DNA from 3 places in the Arthrobacter sp. B2060 genome. Region 1 is predicted to be linked to each of the others. Evidence: riboswitches for the same ligand, from Rfam matches in the RefSeq annotation. Region 1 holds a riboswitch; each other region holds the start of a gene.

Evidence for each region. A riboswitch is a leader RNA that binds a small molecule or an ion and turns the genes downstream of it on or off. The one in region 1 is predicted to bind S-adenosylmethionine.
Region 2: another riboswitch for S-adenosylmethionine. It lies ahead of AC5RUM_RS15575 (DUF1737 domain-containing protein); the one in region 1 lies ahead of metX (homoserine O-acetyltransferase MetX).
Region 3: another riboswitch for S-adenosylmethionine. It lies ahead of AC5RUM_RS11855 (aminotransferase class V-fold PLP-dependent enzyme); the one in region 1 lies ahead of metX (homoserine O-acetyltransferase MetX).

Annotation. Positions count from the first base shown of each region.
Region 1 is NZ_JBNHFR010000002.1:233,284-236,548, reverse strand. It holds gene AC5RUM_RS05830 (MFS transporter) at 1-749, opposite strand, end outside; gene metX (homoserine O-acetyltransferase MetX) at 977-2,149, opposite strand; SAM riboswitch class IV at 2,162-2,277, opposite strand; gene AC5RUM_RS05820 (VOC family protein) at 2,465-3,103, shown strand; gene AC5RUM_RS05815 (CPBP family intramembrane glutamic endopeptidase) at 3,205-3,265, opposite strand, start outside.
Region 2 is NZ_JBNHFR010000009.1:55,993-59,257, forward strand. It holds gene AC5RUM_RS15565 (O-succinylhomoserine sulfhydrylase) at 1-506, opposite strand, end outside; gene AC5RUM_RS15570 (rhodanese-like domain-containing protein) at 507-917, opposite strand; gene AC5RUM_RS15575 (DUF1737 domain-containing protein) at 914-1,222, opposite strand; SAM riboswitch class IV at 1,236-1,349, opposite strand; gene AC5RUM_RS15580 (NtaA/DmoA family FMN-dependent monooxygenase) at 1,537-2,832, shown strand; gene AC5RUM_RS15585 (aromatic amino acid ammonia-lyase) at 2,837-3,265, shown strand, end outside.
Region 3 is NZ_JBNHFR010000005.1:292,444-295,708, forward strand. It holds gene AC5RUM_RS11850 (class I SAM-dependent methyltransferase) at 1-253, opposite strand, end outside; gene AC5RUM_RS11855 (aminotransferase class V-fold PLP-dependent enzyme) at 347-1,756, opposite strand; SAM riboswitch class IV at 1,791-1,904, opposite strand; gene hisN (histidinol-phosphatase) at 2,074-2,886, opposite strand; gene rsgA (ribosome small subunit-dependent GTPase A) at 2,953-3,265, opposite strand, start outside.

The DNA.
Region 1 (3,265 bases):
TAGCGGCGGAAGACCTCGGCGACGCCGTAGCCCTTCTTCTCGACGGTGACTTCCTTGCGGGCCTCGAGGAAGATCGGTGCGTCCTGGACCTTGGTGCGGATGTAGTAGCCGATGATGACGATCACGGCAGACAGCCAGAAGGCCACGCGCCAGCCCCAGCCGAGGAATGCTTCCTGGGAGAGCGTGGAAGAAAGGGTGAAGAGCACGCCAGTGGCCAGCAGGTTCCCCATCGGAACGGCCGACTGCGGCCAGCTGGACCAGAATCCGCGGGACTTGTTGGGGCTGTGCTCGGCAACGAGCAGCACGGCGCCGCCCCATTCGCCGCCGACGGCGAAGCCCTGGACGAAGCGGAGGAACACCAGCATCGCCGGGGCCCAGTAACCGATCTGGGCGAAGGTGGGCAGGCAGCCCATGAGGAACGTGGAGACACCGACCAGGATGATGCTCAGCTGCAGCAGTTGCTTGCGGCCGAACTTGTCACCGAAGTGGCCGAACACGATGCCGCCGATCGGCCGGGCCACGAAGCCCACGGCGTAGGTGACGAACGCCGCGATGATGCCGTCCAGCTCCGTCCCTGAATTGGGGAAGAACATCTTGCCGAACACCAGGGTGGCCGCGGAGGCATAGAGGAAGAACTCATACCACTCAACCACCGTGCCGGCCATGGACGCCGTAACGACTTTCTTCAGGCCCGACGCCTTGACATCGGTTTCCTCTACGCGGCTTGCGGCCGGGTTTTCCGTACTCATTTTGTGAACTCCTTCGGCGTCTTCGTCGACACCACATGGGACCAGGCTCTGACGGACCTGTGATGTGTGCCACTGGCCGCCGTTTCCAACGAGTATGGTCTGCCCCTGCTGCAAGCTCAACGACAAATAGTGCAGGGCGCATCTGCATAAATGCACAGTCAACTGGCCCTAGAGCCATTCCCTGCGGCGTCGGAGCCGGTCCCGGGAGCGGGAGTTCAGGTTGGTGATCAGGCTGAGAAATGCCCGCGGAGCTGGGCGCTGAGCTGCCCGATCTCGGTGAGGAAGCCGTCGTGGCCGATCGGCGCTTCGATGACATGGACGTCCACGTCACCGGGGAGGGCGTCGGCGAGTTCACGTGACTGGGACGGGAAATACAGCCGGTCCGAGTCGACGGCGGCGACAAAGAAGTCCGCCGTGGTCCGCGCCAGCGCATCCTTCAGGGTTCCGCGCCCGCGGCAGATGTCGTGGCTCATGAGGGCTTCGGTAATGGCGATGTAGCTGTTGGCGTCGAAGCGCTGGACGAGCTTGCTCCCCTGGTGGTCCAGGTAGCTTTCCACCTGGTACCGGCCGCGGTCCGCGAGGGCATCCGCCTGCAGTGGAGCTTCGCTGTCCTGGGCGTTCCGGCCGAACCGGAAGTCCAGCTCGTGCGCCGAGCGGTAAGTAATGTGGGCGATCCGGCGGGCGAGGGCCAGCCCGGCTTCGGGGATCGGGCCCCCGTAGTAGTCGCCGCCGTTGAAGTTGGGGTCCTGGCGGATCGCGAGGGTCTGCGCCTGCGCAAAGGCGATCTGTTCGGCAGTGCTGCTCGCGCCCGCGGAGATCACGCCGCAGCGGCGCACCCGGTCGGGGAAGGTGACCGCCCACTCCAGTGCGCGGGCGCCGCCCATGGAACCTCCCACAACGGCAAACCAGCTGCTGATGCCGAGCTGGTCAGCCAGGCGCGCTTCGGCAACGGTGGAGTCCCGGAGGGTCACCAGCGGGAAGCGCGAGCCCCACGGCTTGCCGTCGGGGGCGGCCGACGCCGGGCCCGTGGATCCGTAACAACCGCCCAGGATGTTAATGGAGACGACAAAGAACCTGTCCGTATCCGCCGGCGCGCCCGGTCCGGCAAGCTGCTCCCACCAGCCTTCCTCGTCCCCGCCGCCCCGCGTCACATGGGTGCTGCCGGTGAGTGCGTGCTCCACCAGGATGGCGTTGGAGCCGTCCGCGTTGAGCGTCCCCCATGTTTCGTAGGCAAGGGTGACGTCGGGGAGGAATCCGCCGGCCTCGAGCTCGATGCCGCCGATGTTGGCATACTGCACAGTGCCGTCGGGAACCCGGCCGTCCAGAGTGCGGTTGTCCAGCACTGTGCCGTGGGGAAGTCGGCCCTCCGGCACATCGGTGCGGGTAACGGAAATCGTCATCGGTATACCTCTTCTACGCGCTTGCCCGCCGCCAACTGGCCGGCAGGCCAGGTCTTCACCCGGGGCACCCCACCGCGGAAGGAGGGTTGCCGGCCAGCAAGCCGGGGCTGTCGCTGGCACTCATGACCTGGACCAAGCTTACGAAAGGGCCCACGCTCCGCGCGAAGATTGTGACGGCTATGTGACTCCAGCGGGCCCTGAACGCTGGCGGCGGGCACCAGGGCAGATCTCGGAAATCTGCTCTTCCGCACATAGCCCAAACGGGTTAGGCAACCCTTAGCTGAGAGCCGCGTCACAAGATGCCAAGATGAGGGCATGCGCATGGATCACGTCTCTTACGCCTGTGAACACGATGGCCTGGCGGCCACCACTGAACGAATTTCGTCCGCCCTCGGCGTTGAAGCCGTGAAGGGCGGGGTACACCCCCGTTTCGGAACGCGAAACATGATTATCCCGCTCGCGGGACACAAATACCTTGAGGTCGTGGAGGTCCTGGACCACCCGGCGTCGGACAAAGCCCCGTTCGGACAGGCCGTGCGCGCACGCTCTGCCGCCGGCGGCGGCTGGATGGGCTGGTGCGTCGAAGTGGACGACCTCGCCCCGTTCGAGGAGCGTCTGGGACGCGCCGCAGTCAACGGCAACCGCAAGTTCCCGGATGGCCGCGAACTCGTGTGGAAGCAGATCGGCATCCTGGGCCTCATTGCGGACCCGCAGGTCCCGTACATGCTGAAGTGGGAGGGCGATCCTTCCCTGCACCCGTCCAACGCCTATGACAGCAATGTCAAGATGTCCAGCCTCACCATCGCAGGCTCCGCCGAACGGGTCACCGAGTGGCTCGGCGAGCCTGTCGAACGGCCGCTGGAGGATGTTGCCGTCAACTGGGTGGCTCCGCACGGCACGCCGGGCATTCTGTCCGTCACGTTTGAAACCGCAGCAGGCGCCGTCACCATCTGACGCGCCCGGCAGCAGGCTTCAACTGCACGCTGCCACTACACTTCGGCCGCCATCAGCGGGTGCCAACGACGCCACCCACCGATGGCGGCCGAATTATTTCCCTACCCCAGGCCGATGCTCTTTCCGAACAGGCTGAAGCCGACGAAGGCCACTATGTCCAGC
Region 2 (3,265 bases), on a different contig from region 1:
TCCACAATTTCCTGCATGGGATTGGACGGCGACTCGAAAAAGACAGCAGTGGTGGGCACCGAGAGGGCCGTACGCCACTGCTCAAGGTCCGGCCCGTCCACGAAGACCGTCTCCACGCCCCAGCGCGGCAGGATTTCGTTCAGGATCACGAAGCAGGAGCCGAACAGAGAGCGGGCGGCCACCACACGGTCCCCGGCGGCCAGCAGGGCGCCCAGGGCGGTGAACACGGCGGACATGCCCGACGCCGCGGCGAAGCACGCTTCCGTGCCTTCGAGCAGGCGGAGGCGCTCCTGGAAGGTGGCCACGGACGGGTTGCCGTAGCGGGAATAGACGAAGCGTTCGTCCTCACCCGTGAAGGCGCGCTCGGCAGCGGCCGCGGACTCGTAGACGAAGCCGGAGTTCAGGAAGATCGGCTCGGTGGTCTCCTGGAAATTGGTGCGGTCCAGCCCGCCGCGGACGGCTTGGGTCTCGGGACTCCAGCCGGCGGCATCTTGATTGAAGGTCACTTAGTTCTTTCCCAGGTTTGTCGGCAGACCGCGGTTTTTCCAGCCGTTGACGGTGCGCTCACCGTACCGGTCGGGCTCTCCCTCGAAGCCTTCGAGGACGTTGTACGAGGTGAAGCCGGCCTGGGTCGCCGCGATGGCTGCGGCAATGGAACGCTGGCCTGAGCGGCACAGGAAGACGAGCTCTGCGCCGTCGTCCTCCGGAGCCTGCTCCTTGAGCTGGTCGATGAAGGCCCGGTTGGGGATGCCGCCCGGGAAGGTCCACTGGATGAACAGCGGGTCATTCTCGGTGGCCTTGGTGTCGGGGATGCCAATGTGTGCCCATTCGCCCTCGGTGCGGACGTCCACCAGGACGGCGCCCTCCTCCAGCTTGGTCCACGCTTCGTGCGGGGTAAGGTCTCCGGCGTAGCTCATGCGTGCCCCTCGAAGGCTTCGGCGTCGAGGTTCTCGTCCGAGTCCAGCCGGTCCACGGCAGTGGCCACGGCGGCATCAGCTGTTGCGACGGCCAGGGGCAGGATGACGGCCTGGGCCACGATCACGTCCCTGCCGTTGAACGCGGCTGCCGGGTTGCCGTGCAGCACATACCCTTCGGCCAGGGCGTCCGAAATGCGTTCGCAGAAGGCACGGTTGTCCGGTCCGGTGATCAGGCGGTAGGCCAGTTTTTCCTCAGGTTTGTCCTGCGGGGCCGGCAGGGTGGCGCCGGCGGGCGCGTCCGTCATGACGGATCTCCTTCTCTCACGCTTGCAGCTCGAGTGGTCGATTGCCGAGTATTCACCTGAGGCACCCCGCCGCGAAAGGGAGGGTTGCCGACCGGCCAGTCAGGGCTTGGCGCCGGTTCTCATTACTCCTCAAAAAAGTAACACCGACGACGCCGGCGCGCACCGCCGCCGTCGTCATGTTCCGTAACGCTGGAGGCCTGCAGCGTCGGTTACAAAGATCTCGACCGGGTGCATAATGACGGGAGATGAACCGCCATAACGCCGGATGAAACCAGGCACCAGTGAACGAAGCGAATGCCAATAGAGTCGGCCCCATGCTGCACTTTGGGTGGTTTGTGGGCCACGGGTTCGGGGTCCAGGGCTGGGGGACACCCGGTTACGGGATCGGCTACGACTGGAAGAAACCCGGGCTGTACCAGCACGCCGTGCGCGAGTTCGAGCGGGCCGGACTGGACCTGTTCATCATCGAGGACTCCCTCACCGTCCCCGACACCTATGGCGGGAGCGCCGAAGTCTCGCTGGCGCAGGCCTCCTTCGCGCCCAAGCACGATCCGCTGGCCCTTGTCCCGTACCTGCTCTCCGCCACGGAGCACCTCGGCATCGTCCCCACCGTCAGCGCCTCCTTTTATCCACCGTTCACGGCCGCCCGGCTGCTGGCCACGCTGCAGCACTTCTCCAACGGCCAGCTCGGCTGGAACGTGGTGACCTCCGGCAGCGACCTTGCCGCGCAGAACTACGGGCTGGACCAGCAAATCGAGCACGATCTCCGCTATGAAAAGGCGGAGGAATTCGTGGACGTGGTGCGGAAGCTCTGGCGCAGCTGGGACCAGGACGCCATCGTGGAGGACGCCGGGGCCGGCGTCTTCGCCGACCACACTAAGGTGCGGCCCATCCACCACGAGGGTGAATTCTTCCGGGTCCGGGGCCCGCTGAACACGGCTCCCCTGCCGGAGGAGCCTGTGCTGGTGCAGGCCGGCGCATCGCCGCGCGGCAAGGCCTTCGCGGGAGGCAACGCGGATGTTGCCATTGCGCTGGCCCGCGGCTCCGACGGCATGAAGGCCTACCGCGAGTCCATCCGGGCCGAAGCCGCCAAGGCGGGCAGGAACCCCGACGACGTCAAGGTGCTGTTCGTCCTCAAGCCCACTGTGGTGGGCTCCAAAACCGAGGCGGAGGAACTGCGCGCCGCGCGGCGGGAGCTGACGCAGCGGGACGTCGACAGCCAGCTTAATTCGATCTCCTATCTGTCCGTCATCGACTTCAAACAGTTCGACCTGGACGAGCCGCTGCCGGCGCTCAGCACCAACAGTAACCAGGGCACGCTCGAGCACTTTTCCAAGGCGGCGCCGCCCGGCTCGACGCTGCGCGAGATCCTGCGGGCCCGCAGCGGCGGCGCCGGGGACAGCATCATCGGCACCGCGGAGGAAATCGCCGACCACCTCGAGGAAACAGGCGCCGCTGTGGGCGGGGACGGCTTCCTCTTCTCCGGTTTCGTGGACCCGGCCACCGTGCACGGCGTGCTGGACAAACTGGCACCGGTTCTCCGGCGCCGCGGGCTGCTGCGGACAAGCTACGGCGACGGCGGCCTCCGCCGGAACCTGCTGGACTTCTAGTGCCATGGCCGGGACACGGAGGCCGGACAGCCTGCTGCCGGATGCAAAACGTGCCACCTTCCTGATCGGCACGGCACACCTTGTGGCCGCCGACGTGGCACGGGTTGCCTCCGATCCGACGGTCGAAGTCGTCCTGAGCGCTGACGCAATGGAGCTGATGGGCCTCTCCCGGGATGTGGTCCAGTCGGCCATCGACTCCGGCCACAGGGTCTACGGGCTGAACACTCTGCTGGGCTCCGGCCGGGACACGGCGGTGGTGGAAGAATCCATCCTCGACTATCAGGTGCAGGTGGTCCGCTACCACCACAGCGGGATCGGCGCCCTGCTCGCTCCGGAGGAAATCCGGGCCGTGATCCTCGCGAGGCTGATCGGCTTCACCCGCGGCGGTTCCGGCGTCCGCCCTGAGGCAGCCCGGTTCTATGCAGAACTGCTC
Region 3 (3,265 bases), on a different contig from region 1:
GGAGCTGCTCAAGCATGTCCGGGGAGGGGTCAACCGCGCTGACACGCAGGCCGCGTGCCACGAGCAGCTCCGTGTACTTGCCGGTTCCTGCGCCGAGATCGGCCGCCGTCCGTGCGCCGGAAGGGACCAGCCAATCCGCGGACTCAGCCGGATAGCCGGGCCGAACACGGTGGTAGTGCTCGCCGCCGTCCTGGAAGCTTTGACCGAGCTCCTGCCGCCGCCCGTGGTCGAGTTTAGGGCCACCGCGTGCCACGCGCCGTCTCCTTAGGGCAGGGTAAAAATTGACCCTTCGAATTTACCGCATTTGTGACTGCGCCGTCTGGCGGCCGTCAGTCGAGGGTGCCGCTCAGTCCAGAGTGCAGGGCGCAGCGCCTGCGGTACCGGGTGTGTTCGGTGCCCAATGCGGGTAGGTGCGGGTGTCGTTGGACGGAACCCAGCGCCCGGAGTCCACCACGTAGTCCCAGCCGAGGCCGCTGCGGCGCAGCTCCTCGATGCCGGCGAGGAGGCGCTGGACGTCCTCAAGCCGTGACCCGACGCCGAAGCTGGCGCGCAGGGAACCCGAGGGCAGGCCCAGGCGCTTGAGGAGCGGGTGGGCGCAGAAGCGGCCGTCGCGCAGCCCGACGCCGTGCTCGGCAGACAGGTAGGCAGCCACCAGTCCGGCGTCGTAGCCCTCCACCGAAAAGTTGACCACGCCAATGGTGTCAGTGTCGGGGTTGGTGTCCGAGAAGATCTGGTGGACAGTGACGCCGTCGATCTTCTGCAGGCCCTCGACGAGGAAGGAGCGGATGGCGGCCTCGTGCGTGTGCCATTGCTCCTGGTCCAGGGCGGCGATCACCTGGGCCGCCCGGGCGAGGGTGGCTGCGCCCAGGACGTTGGGCGAGCCGCCTTCGTGCCGCGCGGGGCCGGTGGTCCAGCTGACGCCGTCGAGCCGGGCTTCACTGACTGCGCCGCCCCCGGCAAGGTGCGGTGACCCGGCGTCGAGCCAGTCGGTGCGCCCCACCAGGACGCCGGAGCCGAAAGGCGCGTACAGCTTGTGGCCGGAGAAGGCGAGGTAGTCGACGTCGTCCGCGGCGATGTTGATGCGGCGGTGCGGCGCGAGCTGCGCCGCGTCCACCACGATCCGGGCGCCGAATTCGTGCGCCAGGGCGGCGAGGCGGCGGATCGGCAGGATCTCACCGGTGACGTTGGAGGCGCCGGTCACGGCAAGCAGGCTGATGTCGCCCTGCTCGAGTTCAGCCCGAAGGCTGCCGATGGTGGCCTCAAGGGTCTCGGACGCCACCACGCTGCGGTGGGGCACACCCTGCCACGGCAGCAGGTTGGCGTGGTGCTCGATGTCCAGGTACAGGACTTCCCCGGTGTAGCCGTGGTCCTCGACGGGGAGGCAGCCGGCCAGCAGGTTCAGCGAATCCGTGGTGTTCCGCGTGAAGATCACGGAGTCGTCCGGGCGGCCGCCCACAAACTCGCGGACGATGTTCCGGGCGTTTTCGTAGACAGAGGTGCTGATCTGCGAGGCGTAGCCGGCCCCGCGGTGCACGCTGGCGTAGAACGGCAGGATCTCGTTGAGGTAGGCGGAGACTACGGAGAGTGCAGGGGCCGACGCTCCATAGTCGAGGTTGGCATAGCGCACGTGGCCGCCCTGGATGAGCGGGGCCTGGATCTCAGCGCCGGTCACTGCCGCCAGCGGCCGTCCGGCAGCGGCAAACCGATCGTCGAGCAGGCCGGCAGCGGTGTTGGAGGAGAAGGTTGCAGTAGTCATGGGACCTCGCTGTGAAAGGACCCCTTGTGACGGGGATCCGCGCTTGCCGGGTCCGTTCCGGACCGGCCTGGTCGTCACCCGGGGCACCCCACCGCGAATGGAGGGTTGCCGGCCAGCAAACCGGGGTTTTACGCTGGCACTCGTGACCTGTAGAAAAGCGTAGAACACCGGCCCGCCGATGAAAAAGCCGATGCAATTGTTAAGCCGTTTGTTACAGCCGTCCCAAATTCGGGCAGGTGGCCGAACATACGACGTCGGACTCCACCTTGAGGGCGGAGTCCGACGTCGAATATTCCCCGAAAGCGCGCTGGGCCGAACTACAGCAGATCGTCCAACTGCGGGTTGAGGCGCTTGAGAACCTCGGAATGAAGGATCGAGTTGGTGGCCAGGGCGTTGCCGCCGAAGGGGCCGTCGGTTCCCTCCAGGGAGGTGAAACGGCCGCCCGCCTCCGTGACGATGGGCACCAGCGCAGCCATGTCGTACAGGTTCAGTTCGGGTTCGCAGGCAATGTCAACGCAGCCTTCAGCCACCATGCAGTAGGACCAAAAATCCCCGAAGGCACGGGTGCGCCACACGTCCTCAGTGAGGGCAAGGAAATCATCCAGGTTTCCCCGCTCCTTCCAGCCGCCAAGGCTGGAGTAGGACAGCGAAGCGTCCGAGAGCTTTGAGACGTTGGAGACTCTGAGCCGGGTGGCAGCGGCCAGCGAACGGCCCATATAGGCGCCGGCGCCCTTGGCCGCCCACCAGCGCTTTCCGAGTGCGGGCGCACTCACCAGGCCCACCACGGGCTCACCTTCATCAACGAGCGCGATCAGCGTTGCCCAGACAGGGACTCCGCGGACGAAGTTCTTGGTTCCGTCGATGGGGTCAATGATCCAGCGCCGGGAGCCGTGGCCGGAACTGCCGAACTCCTCGCCGAGGACGGCATCGCGGGGGCGGGAACGGGACAGCTGTCCGCGGATGGATTCCTCGGCGGCTTTGTCGGCATCCGTCACCGGTGTCAGGTCAGGCTTGGTTTCGATCTGAAGATCAAGCGCCTTGAACCGGCTCATGGTCTGGTCGTCCACGGAATCCGCCAGTACATGGGCCAGGCGCAGGTCGTCGTTATAGCTCGAAGCGGGTTGGGTCATGGTTCCAAACTACCGTCAAAGAACCGGCGGGGCGGGGATGTCCGCTGGCCGGAGGCGCCGTGCGGCTCAGCTGACGCTTCCGAGTTCCTTTGTTTCCTGGGCTTCCATGCGCGGATCGGTGCCCAGCAGCCGGCGCAGGGAGGCAAGGCGGGCGGGCCCGGAGGGTCCTGCATTGCCGGCCTCCACCCAGGCGTCCACACCGCAGTTCACAGCGGAGGCATCGTGCTTGCAGCCCCGCTCGCAGGCCTCCGTGCCGGGCTCCAGATCGGGGAACGAATGCAGGATCCGGTCCGGATCCACATGGGCCAGGCCGAACGAACGGATGCCCGGGGTGTCAATGATCCAGCTCCCGGAGGGAGCATCCGCCAGCTTGAGTGCA